DNA from 3 places in the Priestia sp. VA7 genome. Region 1 is predicted to be linked to each of the others. Evidence: riboswitches for the same ligand, from Rfam matches in the RefSeq annotation. Region 1 holds a riboswitch; each other region holds the start of a gene.

Region 1 (4,551 bases):
GAGATCCGTCGGTCACAAGTGGATTGATATCCCGTCCTACAATATCAATGCCCATTGAAAGAGCTTCTACCAGAACTGTACCAATACCACAGCATGGATCAATCGCTTTGATTCCTTCAGGATTTGGAACGGCAATGTTAGCTACAGCTCTTGCAAGGCGGGTACTGAGTGCCGTAGAGTATTCACGCGGTTTCTTCAAATGATGCAGCCATACAGCTTCACTTTTTTGATATTTTCCAAAATACCAGCGTCCTTCAAATGGAACAATGCCAAACAAATGGTCAGGGTTATGCAAGTCTGCTTCTGCTACAAAATGCCAACCCACATCACGTTCAACAGCACGCTGACCTTTATAACTTATTTTTTGATCTTTTTCCAAGTCATTAATTTTCATAAAAATGAGTTTGAATGTTTGATCTCCAAGGTCAATATCTTCTACTTGTTTGCAAATATCCGCAAGGTCATCTGATTCATACATAATATCTAATCGCTCTTTGATAAAAGGGCTTCTGCTTGGATCAAGTTTAACGGCACTTTTTATGATAGGTTTCTCAGTTTCAATTTCAAAAAGAGAGCGTCTCTCTAATTGACATAGTGAGAGTTCCTCTTCGCTGCATGCGTATGTGTAGATATACTGAGGCAGCTGCGTATGGTTATTCAATATCGTATCATCCTTTATCGTATCTAATTATCCTTCTTCTCAAACAATAGCGAGAAAAGAAGAGAAAAGCAACGAATTTAAATATATTTGGCCGTGAATACTAAATTGAAGCGCTACATAGTCCACTTATTTGACAAAACATGCTAAAATAACTGGTGATAACCTGCATGTGCTGCTGTTTATACAAAAAAACTGGATCAAGGTTTCTCAAAAATCATTTACACACTGCTGACATTTTGATGAATAGGAGAGGCTACGTGATGTCTAAAAGTGATCATGAAAAGCAACAGATGAGTCGGGCTGATATGAAAAAACAAGCTAAAACATCCTCGCAAAACCTTGTGATGAACGTACTCATTGCCATTGTATCTGTATGTATTTTAGCTCTTATTATAAATATTTTTGTACTAATGAAATGAGCCGTTATGCTGCTCATTTCTTTTTATTCGGTTCAGCTTTTAGTGAAGAGTTTGAGCGCTCTTTCACTAGAGAGCACATTTGGAATAGCATATCTTTTTTTACAAATGATAGTTGTGATATGATAAAGCAATAATATATTAGACAAAAAGCTGGAGGTTACTTAGTATGCCATTACTTAGATTTGATGTAATAGAAGGAAGAGATGAAAAAGAGTTAAAAGCATTACTAGACGCTACTCACCGAGCGATACTAGAAGCCTTTGGCGTCCCAGAACGCGACCGCTATCAAATTGTACATCAGCATCCTGCTCATGAAATGATTATTGAAGATACAGGTCTTGGCTTTGAGAGAAGCAAGGATTTGGTTATTATAAGTGTAACGAGTAAACAGCGAACAGAAGAGCAAAAACAAGCTCTTTACAAATTAATTGTAAAAGAGCTGGGAGAAAGCTGCGGTATTCAGCCAAACGACATTATGATTTCAATTGTTGAGAACGGTAATGCTGACTGGAGCTTTGGCATGGGAGAAGCTCAATTCTTAACTGGGAAATTATAAAACGGTTTATTATCTAGAGAAGCCCTTATTTCTAAGGGCTTTTTCTCATTTTGTCTATAAAAATATTATTCTCTTAGTCACATCTTACTCAAAATTAAATACAGACATCTGTCAAATGAATGATACAATAAGCTTATATGCCGTTTTGAGTAGAAAAACCAAAAAAGAGTTCGGCGTACTAACTGCAGAACAACAATAATTTTACATAAAGATGTAAAGATTTAAAGGTTAAAAGAGAAATGTATAAAATCTGTAAAACAAAAGAACAGTTACGCCTTAAATATAGTAGTAAAAGGTTCTTCACGTGTTTTTTCGGATAATAAGAGAAAGTAATTTTGATCATTGAGGAGGAACTTAGAATGTTTGGATTTGATGCAGATGTATCGCCATTAGTGCGAATTAAAGTAATTGGAGTCGGCGGTGGAGGAAATAACACCGTTAACCGTATGATTGAACATGGTGTACAAGGGGTAGAATTTATCGCCGTTAATACAGATGCTCAGGCGCTTAACTTATCTAAAGCAGATGTGAAAATGCAGATTGGTGCGGCCTTAACGCGAGGATTAGGTGCAGGAGCTAATCCAGAAGTGGGAAGAGAAGCAGCCGAAGAAAGCAGAGAACAAATTCAAGAAGTACTGCAAGGCGCAGATATGGTATTCGTAACAGCTGGCATGGGCGGAGGAACCGGTACTGGAGCAGCTCCGGTTATTGCCCAAATTGCCCGTGAACTAAATGCTTTAACAATTGGAGTAGTCACTCGCCCGTTCAAGTTTGAAGGAAATAAACGTACGAAGCAAGCAGTAGGCGGTATTACTGCGATGAATGAATCGGTAGATACCCTTATTGTGATTCCAAACGACCGCTTGCTTGAAATTGTCGATAAAAAGACGCCTATGCTTGAAGCATTCCGTGAAGCAGATAATGTTCTTCGCCAAGGTATTCAAGGTATTTCAGATTTAATCGCTGTTCCGGGGCTGATTAACCTTGATTTTGCTGATGTAAAAACAATCATGTCTAATCAAGGATTTGCGCTTATGGGTATCGGACGAGCTTCCGGATCAGACCGGGCAATTGAAGCAGCGAAAAAAGCGATTTCTAGTCCGCTGCTAGACGCATCGATTGATGGAGCAAGAGGCGTGCTGTTGAACATTACAAGCGGCAGCAGCCTGAGTCTTTACGAAGTACAGGAAGCAGCAGATATTGTCACGTCGGCTTCTGATCAGGACTTAAATATGATTTTTGGATCCGTGATTAATGAAGATTTAAAGGACGAAATGATGGTAACCGTTATTGCCACTGGATTTGATGATGAAGATGTTTCACCATCAGCTTCTACTTCTAGAGTTTCAAGAGCACGCTACTAAATTAAATAACCAGCTTTTATGGTGGCAATTGTTTTTCAATTGCCTTAAAAGGGAATCCGGTGCAAATCCGGAGCGGTCCCGCCACTGTAACAAGGAGCCTTATGCCAAAAAGCCACTGTCTATTTAGAGACGGGAAGGCGGTATAAGGCAATGACTTGAAGCCAGGAGACCTGCCATAAATCGCAACACACAATAACCTACGAGGATAGGGAGGTGTTTTGGCAGAACCAAAAATAGGATAAACAAGGAATACGTTTATCTGAATTTGTTGTGAAGACAAGCACTTCTTTTTAGAAGTGCTTTTTTGTGTATTAAAATAGAAGGTGGAAAAAGCAATGATAAATAATAAAAAATTCGTATCTATGATATTTCTTGTGTTACTTTGCCTCACTGCTTGCGCTCCTAATGAAGAGAGCATAAGTATAAAAGAAAGAAAGAAAACGGATAAAAGTGTGACGTTTTTATTTAATTTTACATCTGCAACGCTTGATCCTCATACGGATGATAATTATACAGCAGTTCGTGCGGGAGTAGGGGAGACGCTTGTTAAAATCAGCAATGATTTAAAAATAAAGCCCTGGCTTGCTGAAAAGTGGAAAACGGAAGATAACGGTCTTACGTGGACATTTACGATAAGAAAGAATATTACGTTTCAAAATGGTAAAGCGCTAGATGCAAATGCCGTTAAGTCTTCTCTTCAAAGAACGATAGATCAAAGTTATGCGATGAAAAACGCTTTAAATATTAAAGAAATGAAAGCGAACGGTCATGCGCTGACAATTACATTAAAAGAACCAATGCCTAAATTTCCTTCTGAGTTAGTGCATCCAAACACAGCTATTATAGATATTGATGTTTCTAATATAGCTAAGAAGCCTATTGGCACAGGTCCATTTCAAGTTTTGACTTTCGATCAAGGAAATCAAGTGAAGTTAGAAAGATATGAACATTATTGGAATGGGAAAGTAAAATTGAAAAATGCGATCTTTGCATTTAACGAAGATGCTAATGCGCGAGTTGCGGCTCTTCAGTCCGGAACAGCCGATATTATTTATCGCCCGCCTTTAGAAAGTTTGGGCACTTTACAAACAGATCCGTCTTTTAAGGTAAGTGGAGTACCCAGTGTGCGTACACATTTATTACTTTATAATCAAACCAATGACGCATTAAAAGACGAAAATGTAAGAAAAGCTATCGATACCTTACTGAACCGAAAAGAAATTGTCAGCAGCATCATGAACAATCAAGCGGCAGCCGCTCGAGGTCCATTTTTACCCCAATTTCCTTTTGCTGATAATAATGCTAATGAGCAAAGAGGTATGCCATCTGCTAAAAAATATTTAGAGAAAGCAGGCTATCAAATTAAAAATGGCAAAACAATCAAAAATGGAAAGCCATTATCCCTCTCTCTTGTCACATACAGCTCTCTGCCGGAACTTCCTTTGATTGCTCAGCTTATACAGTCTAATGCGAAAGAGTTAGGAATTACTATTAAGATTCATCTCGTTGAGGACAGCGATGAATATGTAATGGCAAAAGACGATTGGGATT
Region 2 (4,551 bases), on a different contig from region 1:
TGCGTGTATTCATATGCCACACCAAATGTACTTAGCGATAATCCAATAAATAAGAAATCAATCAACACAAAAATAATAAATAATACTTTATGAGTGCCCATTGCGCCAACTGTCATAAAAACGCTGAAAATTAAGTAGCCGACAAAAGCAAATGCGAGCTGCTTCGGATCCGCTTCTTTTGCGAGCGCTTCCCCAAATGCTCCAAGCTGAATAAGCCATGTCATGCCGACACCTAACCAAAATAAACCGAAGGCACCAAAAGCCGTTGCGCCGAAGATATTATTATGTTTGAAATCTTGCATAGACGCGATTAGCTGCCCTATCCCGCCTAAAAAAATTGCCCATGGCAATACCAATGAAACACCATCGGTTACCCCAAGCTTTTGAAACGATGCAACAAGTGTCACCATGGCAAGTCCGAATAGGCCTAGCGCTGATGGATCTGCTGTTACAATTTTAACGTGCTGCGTACTGTTGTTACTCATGTTTTACCTCCCTGATTTTAAAAACACCTTTAAAAAGATACAAAAATCTACGGGAAGTGTCAATGGATATTTTTGGCCTTTAAAAACCCATAAGACCAAGCAGTGTAGCGTTTACACTGCTTGGTCTTTACTTTCTTGTTATCAAACGTTTTGTAATAAATTTTGTCTTGTTTGTTTTGCAGACTCAACCATCACTTTTAAAGCTTCAACCGTCTCGCTGATTCCTCTTGTTTTAAGGCCGCAGTCGGGATTAATCCAAAATAATGCAGGATCAAGCACCTTTAGAGCGCGGTCAATGTTTCGTGTCAGCTCTTCAAGCTTCGGCACGCGCGGACTGTGGATATCATATACGCCAAGTCCAATTCCTTGATTGTACGTATGTTCTTCAAACGCATAAATTAATTCACCGTGGCTTTTAGACGTTTCAATGGAAATGACGTCGGCATCAAGCGCTTTGATCGCATCAATAATCTCTTCGAATTCTGAATAGCACATATGCGTGTGAATTTGCGTCTCATTTTGCACCGATACCGTCGCTAGCTTGAACGCATACACCGCAGCATTTAAGTAGCTGTTCCAGTTTTCTCGTTTTAACGGCAATCCTTCACGCAGCGCCGGTTCATCTACTTGAATCATTGAAATGCCCCGACTTTCAAGTGCTTCTACTTCTTTTCTAAGAGCAAGCGCAATCTGATTTGCCACGTCGTAGCGCGGGATATCATCACGCACAAACGACCAGTTTAAAATTGTAATCGGACCCGTCAGCATTCCTTTAACCGGCTTATCGGTTAGAGACTGTGCGTAGATCGTTTCTTTTATCGTCATCGCCTGTTCGTACGAGACATCTCCGTAAATAAGCGGCGGTTTCACGCAGCGAGAACCGTAAGATTGCACCCAGCCAAACTTCGTAAACTGAAAGCCTCCTAATTTCTCACCGAAGTACTCAACCATGTCCGTACGCTCAAACTCTCCGTGCACAAGGACATCTAAGCCGATATCTTCTTGAATTTCAATCCATTTTTTGATTTCCTCGTTAATGTACGCTTCATACGCTTCGTCTGTTAGTTCTCCTTTACGCCATTTTAGACGCTCTTTTCGCACTTCTTTTGTTTGCGGAAAGCTTCCAATCGTTGTCGTTGGAAGAAGCGGCAGCTGAAACGCTTCTTGTTGAACGCGTTGACGTACGTCAAACGGCGCTTGGCGCTCTGCTTTATAACTGTGCAGCTGCTTCAGCTCTTTTTGCACGTCTTGATGATTTCGAAAAGATGATCCATTTAATGCTTGAATCGCTTGTTTGCTTACACTTATTTCTTTTTCTATTGCTTCTTTTCCTTGCTGTACCGCTTTCGTTAACAGCGTGATTTCCTGTAGCTTTTCATCTGCAAAAGAGAGCGCATTTTTCAATACTGGATCAATCGTCTCTTCATTTTTCACCGTGACAGGAACATGTAACAGACTTGATGAAGGCTGCAGAATCAAACGGTCTTTTGATACGGCTTCTTCAATTTCACTGATCGTTAAAAGTTGTTCATCCAAATTTCCACGCCAAATGTTTCGTCCGTCAATCACTCCTGCTGCCAGCACTTTATCAGTTGGAAAACCATATTTATTAAGCGCCGTGAGATTTTCGCCTCGGTCATGTACAAAATCTAAGCCAATACCATGAACAGGAAGAGCAACTACTTCTTTATAGTGATCAATGCTGTCAAAATACGTTTGCAAAATGACTTTTACATTCGGTGCCGCTTCCTTCAAAGTTTGATAGACTTCTTTGTACAGCGCGATTTCTTCTTTTGATAGCGTTGTAGCTAAAACCGGCTCATCTATCTGCACCCACTCGACGCCTTCTGCCTGCAGCTCCGCTAAAATAGTTGCATAAAGCGGAACAAATTGTTCAACTACTTTTTCAAACTCACTTTCTTTATATCCTTTTGACAGCTTCACAAATGTTACTGGACCTAAAATAACGGGTTTACCTTTGATATTCAGCTTTTCTTTTGCTTCTTTGTAAAATTGAAGCGGCCGATTTTCTACAAGTGCCGGCGTACATTCCTCAAGCTCGGGTACGATGTAGTGATAATTTGTGTTAAACCATTTTGTCATCGTAGAAGCTACCGCACCTTTTGTTCCTCGCGCGATGTCAAAATACGTTTCAAGCGATACCGGTCCTCCGTCATATTCAAAGCGCTTTGGCACCAAACCAAACATAGCGGCTGTATCTAACACGTGATCGTATAAGCTAAAATCGCCGACTGGAATCAGTTCAATTCCTGCGTCACGCTGTTTTTTCAGATGCTCAAGACGAAGAGCTTCAATTTCCTGTAGAAAGATATCTTTCTCTAGTTTTCCTGCCCAAAACTGCTCAAGCGATTTTTTCCATTCTCGTTTTTCACCAATTCTTGGATAACCTACATTTGAACTTTTTACACTGCTCATTTTTTCCACTCCCTGTATATTTTTTTATCGATAAACTAAAAAATCTCTCTTTTCGAAATGAAAAGAGAGATGATACGCATACTTAACTAAAGTTGAGATAGTCTGTTTTTCTCAACACGTATTCCTCACTCCTCTCTATATCCCGTAGAGCTTAAGTGCATACAACAGGCAGGTCTCCTGACTTAGGTTCATCGCTTCTTATCCCTTCCCATTTCAACATGAAACAGTGGTTAATAAGTTGCTCCCCATTACAGTGGCGGGACCGCGCCGGCTTTTCACCGATCTTCCCTTTTAAGCTGCGTACATTCGTTACACAGCACCTGATGCATTTTTATAAAATTGTTCATTCAAAACACCTTCACATAAAATAAAAAGCCTCTCTATCATGAATAGAGAGGCATAGTATCTATGAAATCCTCTCTTATTTTTCAAAGCTGTACGCTTTGCAGGATGTAGCACCTTTTTAACAAGAATGTTAAATGGTTGCCGGGCTTCACAGGGCCAGTCCCTCCGCCTCTCTCAATAAGAGTTTTAATTGTTTATAATATTTTGAATGTAGAGTCATCTTAACACCTTAGATTTATGTTGTCAAAAGAAATTGCAAAAAAATTAGTTTTCAGGAGGTGCTGACGCTAATTTTTGTCTTAACAATTTGTAATCGTCTTTTCGATGTGTTTCGATCAAGTCTTTTGCTCCTTGGTGATATCCTGACGAATAAATGTACTCTACTGCTGTTTCAATAAGCTTTCTTTTTTCTTCGGCACACTCCCGGTCCATTAAGGGGAACAGTCTACCTAAAAGGTCATTTAAATCTTCCTTGATAAAACGATTAAGTCCTTCTTGCATCTTTTCGTTTGCCATGATTGCTCCTCCATTTGCTGTGTATATTCTAAGCCTCTATAAACAGGCAGTTCACTGTGAATTTTAAGATAAAGTTAAGTCATTAAACAGTATATCAAGTGAATGTTTTTCTTTAATTACATATGTAATACAAATATATGACAAATATAGAGAATATATCATCATTCATTATCTATTATAACGTTTGACTGAACCTTCTGCTACAAGGTTTCGTTAAGAGTTATGCACATTTTCCCAAAAGAGGTTGAGACATAACGAAATGAATTCAATCTAAAGGCAAATGGGATACATGAGCTGAATCGCTTGTGACACCGCAGTTGATTTCCGTACAAGACTTCGCTTCCCGCAGGAGTCTTCGTCTTGTCCTCCAATCACCTGCTAGAAAGATCTATACACATGAAACCTACGTTTACCCTAACAAAAAAAACGAACCACTAATCAAAGTGTTTGATTAGTGGTTCGTTTTTCACTTCAGCTAAAATACTTTTATCTCAGCATCTTACATTTAAAACATTTACGACAATTAAACATATTTATTACGCTCAACTGGACTTACAGAATTTCTTCCAGAACGAGCTGCCATGTCCGTTTCAATTTGCTCTAGGCTACGTCCTTTTGTTTCAACAACTACAAAACGTATGAAGAATAAACCGAGAATGCAAATGATTCCGAACGTTGAAAAAATAACGCCCAAACTAAACTGATCAGCTAAAATTGGGAACACAAGCCCTACTGCCAGCGATCCTGTCCAGTTAAAAGCAGATGAAAT
Region 3 (4,551 bases), on a different contig from region 1:
ATAAATAAAAAACTTTTAATAAAATTAATGGAAAAGAGGAGCGGTTTATACATGAAAGCTTTATATGAAACAACAGTCGTTAACACAGGTGGAAGAACAGGAGAAGTTCACTCTTTAGATAACATCTTTAACTTAGATGTTGCAACACCTCCAGCGCTTGGTGGAGAAGCAACAACAGCAACAAACCCAGAACAGCTGTTTGCAGCTGGATACAGTGCTTGTTTCAACAGCGCGTTAGAATTTATGTTGAAAAAACATAACGTAGAAATCAAAAGAAGTGAAGTAAAAGCTACTGTTCAGCTGCTTCCCGATAAAGCTGATCAAGGAGTGAAAATTGGAGTAGCGCTTGAAGCTCATATCGAAGGTTTAGATTTAGAAACAGCGAAAAAATATGTAGACCTAGCTCACTCATACTGCCCGTATTCAAAAGCAATCAGCGGTAACGTAGACGTAACGGTAGAAGTAGTTTAATTGCTTTAAAAAGCCCTGCTAAGCATGTAAAGTTTAGCAGGGCTTTTCTATTTGAATTTTCTCTATTCATTTGTAAGCGGTACTAGTATAATGAAGAAGAAAATGAATTATTCGCACAGTTTAGGTGCTCTTACATAGCGTAAGAGGTAACAGGGAATCGAGTGCAAATCTCGAGCGGTCCAGCCACTGTAAGCAGGGAGTTTTCTATCTTATCGTCACTCAAAACGGGGAAGGCGGTAGAAAATGATGATCTCAAGCCAGGAGACCTACCTATTCTGTACACTTGACTCTTCTAGGAAAGAGGCGGTGTATCAAGGTACGCAGTGAGCAATTGCTGTTTATTTTCATATGCCGACACATCCTCAATTTCTATAGAATTGAGGCTTTTTTACGTTTTATTTTTAAAAAAAGGAGTGTAGGAAATGGAAGGTTTATCAGTTTTTTTACTTGTCTTTTTATTAGGAATCAGGCACGGATTGGATGCAGATCACTTAGCTTTTATTGATGGCCAGACTCGATATAATTGGCGAATGGGCAGCCGTTTTGCCCCGTGGGTCGGAACGCTGTTTTCACTAGGTCACGGAGGAATGGTGGCCGTCACGGCCGGGATGCTGGGCGTGGTGATGAAGAATTTTACGTTTCCATCGTATTTCGATCATTTTGCATCTTGGGTATCCATTATCTCTCTCTTTCTAATCGGGACATTAAACACATATCATTTGCTTCGAACCAAAAATAAAGAGGAAGAGTTTCAGCTGAGCGGGTTAAAAGGGAAGTTTATTCCGAAAATCGCAAAAGGAACAACGAATCCTTTTTTAATTATTCTTGTAGGAGCATTGTTCGCTTTAGCAGCCGAAACGGTCAGTCAAACGGCCGTGTGGTCTCTAGCTGTAGGGAACGCAGGCAAGTATACGCCGCTTTTGTTGGGGCTAGTGTTTATGTTTGGTATGATGCTAACAGATACAATCGATTCATTGATTGTACATAAAATGGTGAATGAATCGAGTAAATTTGGACAATCTGCTTCTCGCTTGATGGGCTGGGTTATTGTTGTCCTCGCTTATGGTGTGTCGTTCTATTTAGCATTCACTTTCTTTAACCCATGGGCCGAAGTAAACTTTGAAATGGTTGGCGTTATTCTGTTTGTTTTTTTAGTGTCTATGTTTGTTTTTGTGAGTGTGAAGTCAAAAGGGAAAAATATTAAAATAAATGTCAATTAGTCAAACGAAAGCTTTAATCTGTTGAAGATTGAAGCTTTTTTGTATGAATTTGTTGAAGTTTATGGCTATTTTCGGTCGGTTATGAATAAGTTAAAGTATTATCTGTATTTAAAGGATGGAAAATTGTCTGAAAACCATTATAATTAAGGATAATTTAAGATCGTTATGTGAAACGTAGAACATAGTTATACGTACGATAAATAAAAGCATTTAATGCAAGCAGCAGGGGTTGTTTGGAGGAGGAATTGATTTGAGTCAGGTAATGGTAGAACAAAGTGTATTTAGTTATTTAAAAGAACACGAACAAGAGATGCTTGAAGATTTAGTCGGATTTGTGAAAAAAGAATCACCGTCCTACAGCAAAGAGTTAGTAGATCAGTGTGGAATGTATTTAACGCAGCTATTTCAAAAGCGTTTAGGGGTAGGGTACGAAATCATAGAAGAAAAAGAAGTAGGAAACCATTTGAAATTTACGATTGGAGAAGGAGAAAAGCAGCTTTTAATTATCGGTCACTTTGACACGGTATGGGAAAAGGGAAGGCTGAGTCTAAGAACAGAGGGAAACAAGCTGTACGGTCCGGGAATTTTAGACATGAAAGGCGGCATTGTCCAATCTATATGGGCGATTAAAGCGATTCAAGAGCTTGGCTTATCGCTCGATAAAAAAATTGTGTTTTTCTGCAATTCGGATGAAGAGATTGGGTCAATTTCTTCTAAAAAATACATTGAAGAAGAAGCACAAAGAAGTGAAGCAGTGCTAGTAGCGGAACCGGCGGTGGCGGGTTCAGGTGCGTTAAAAACGTCGCGCAAAGGAGCGGGGATTTTCACCGTAAAAGTATGGGGACGAGCAGCACACGCGGGTAATCACCACAAAGAAGGAATCAATGCGATTGAAGAGCTGGCGCGCCAAGTGATTTTTCTGCAGAGCTTAACTGATTATGAAAAAGGTACAACGGTAAACGTTGGGACGTTTACGGGAGGCAGCGGTACAAATGTAGTGCCGGAATATGCAGAAGCGCACGTGGATTTACGTGTTTCTACAGAAGAAGAAGCAAAACGCATGACGGATATTATTTTGAATTTAACACCCATTTTAAAAGGGATTAAGCTCGAAGTAACGGGAGGTATGAATCGTCCTCCGATGGTCAAGTCTAAACAAACGGAAGAGCTATTTGAATGCGCTCAGTCAATCGCGGCGAAACTGGGTATGAAATTGGAAGAAGCAGCTGTGGGCGGGGGAAGTGATGGCAATTTTACAGCGGCCATTGGCGTTCCCACGTTGGATGGATTAGGAGCATGCGGAAAAGGAATACATGCGGAATATGAACATATTCAAATTGATACGTTGTCCGAGCGTTCTTCTTTATTTGCGAATTTGCTGCTGCAAATATAAAAAAAGCCCGCCTCAAACGGCGGGGACTAATCTCAAAGCTTATATTGGGAGAGTATAAGCTTTCTTTTTTTATTTACTGCTTTCTTCTTGAAGAGAAAAGGCAGTTTCTTTCTTTTTGAATACCACTGCATCAAGAGCAAGGAACTGGCTTCCTGCAAGAAATAAGTGAGCAGACATGGCAATTAAGGCAATATCAAACTCAAACCCGCCAACAAATCCGCTTTTAAGCTTGGCTGTAAAAATGGCGCCAAGCATAACTGCCACAAATAAAGCAGATACGACTCTTGTTGCTAGGCCAAGAATAATAAGAATCCCACCTACGAGTTCAATGGTTGCAACAATATATGCCATGAAACCAGGGATTCCTAAGCTATCGAAGAACCCTACTGTATTTTCAATCCCGCCTTGCCATTTTTGAAAGCCGTGTACTAAAAATGTAAAACCTAATACTAAACGAATAATAAGTGAACCAATTTCGACGTTTTTATTCAATTTACTTCCTCCTTTAAGTGTATTTGAAAAACACTACATTATGTAGTGTAAAAGCCCGAAAAAAGAAATGTAGCAATTAAATCAGAAAGTCTTTCTTATTTGGATAATTTTACAACATTACAAACATCACACTACAAATTGTAGTGTGATGTTTGTCCTCAGTCAAGTGAAAATATAAAATTAGACCATTTGGCATACGAAAATTTTCTGAAGAGCACTTGAAAAATCCTTTAATTATGTACAATTTAGTCCCTTATTTTCAATCTTATTCTCCAACATGCTATACTGATGGCGGAGGTGTTACGATGCGTTTAGAAAATAAAAGAGTTATTGCGCTTGTTAGTGCAGACTTTGAAGATCTAGAACTATGGTATCCAGTGATGCGTCTTCGAGAAGAAGGAGCAGAAGTACATTTAGTTGGAGAAAAAGCAAACGAAACGTACATGGGGAAATACGGTGTTCCAGCCGTATCGGACTACGCGTTTAAAGATGTTGATCCAGCTGAATATGACGCTATTTTAGTACCTGGGGGCTGGGCGCCGGATAAACTGCGCCGCTATCCTGAAGTAATTGAAATGGTTCGTCATATGGATGAACAGCAAAAGCCAATCGGCCAAATCTGCCATGCAGGATGGGTATTAATTTCTGCAAAAATCTTAGATGGCCGAAACGTAACAAGTACGCCAGGAATCAAAGATGATATGGAAAATGCGGGAGCTATTTGGCATGATGAAGCAGTCGTAATCGACGGCCACATTATTTCAAGCCGCCGTCCGCCAGACCTTCCTCCTTATGCAAAAGCATTTGCTGATGTACTAGCAGAGCAATAAGAAAAAAGCCGAAACCACATTGGTTTTGGCTTTTTTATAAGATCCGCTAAAAAAAGAAATGATAAAGTAAATAAAAAAGTATCATTAAAAAAGCGAGCAGATGCATCTGCTCGCTTTTGTTCGTGTTTCTTATCAGTAACTTGCT

Evidence for each region. Region 1 has a riboswitch for cobalamin ahead of nikA (nickel ABC transporter substrate-binding protein). Riboswitches for the same ligand answer to the same signal wherever they lie in the genome.
Region 2: it holds a riboswitch for cobalamin, as region 1 does, so the genes downstream of both, metE (5-methyltetrahydropteroyltriglutamate--homocysteine S-methyltransferase) here and nikA (nickel ABC transporter substrate-binding protein) in region 1, are expected to answer to the same signal.
Region 3: it holds a riboswitch for cobalamin, as region 1 does, so the genes downstream of both, AC0C45_RS24345 (HoxN/HupN/NixA family nickel/cobalt transporter) here and nikA (nickel ABC transporter substrate-binding protein) in region 1, are expected to answer to the same signal.

What each region holds. Positions count from the first base shown of each region.
Region 1 covers NZ_JBVQPN010000007.1:31,266-35,816, forward strand. Annotated here, with positions in the region: gene AC0C45_RS24975 (TRM11 family SAM-dependent methyltransferase) at 1-661, opposite strand, end outside; gene AC0C45_RS24980 (hypothetical protein) at 922-1,080, shown strand; gene AC0C45_RS24985 (tautomerase family protein) at 1,247-1,636, shown strand; gene ftsZ (cell division protein FtsZ) at 1,996-3,000, shown strand; cobalamin riboswitch at 3,003-3,192, shown strand; gene nikA (nickel ABC transporter substrate-binding protein) at 3,336-4,551, shown strand, end outside.
Region 2 covers NZ_JBVQPN010000003.1:49,873-54,423, reverse strand. Annotated here, with positions in the region: gene AC0C45_RS12655 (acetate uptake transporter) at 1-485, opposite strand, end outside; gene metE (5-methyltetrahydropteroyltriglutamate--homocysteine S-methyltransferase) at 627-2,921, opposite strand; cobalamin riboswitch at 3,072-3,260, opposite strand; SAM riboswitch class I at 3,340-3,450, opposite strand; gene AC0C45_RS12645 (hypothetical protein) at 3,531-3,782, opposite strand; gene AC0C45_RS12640 (sugar porter family MFS transporter) at 4,306-4,551, opposite strand, start outside.
Region 3 covers NZ_JBVQPN010000006.1:87,843-92,393, forward strand. Annotated here, with positions in the region: gene AC0C45_RS24340 (organic hydroperoxide resistance protein) at 52-471, shown strand; cobalamin riboswitch at 577-759, shown strand; gene AC0C45_RS24345 (HoxN/HupN/NixA family nickel/cobalt transporter) at 894-1,691, shown strand; gene AC0C45_RS24350 (M20 family metallopeptidase) at 1,921-3,084, shown strand; gene AC0C45_RS24355 (DoxX family protein) at 3,154-3,576, opposite strand; gene AC0C45_RS24360 (type 1 glutamine amidotransferase domain-containing protein) at 3,882-4,406, shown strand; gene AC0C45_RS24365 (hypothetical protein) at 4,367-4,551, opposite strand, start outside.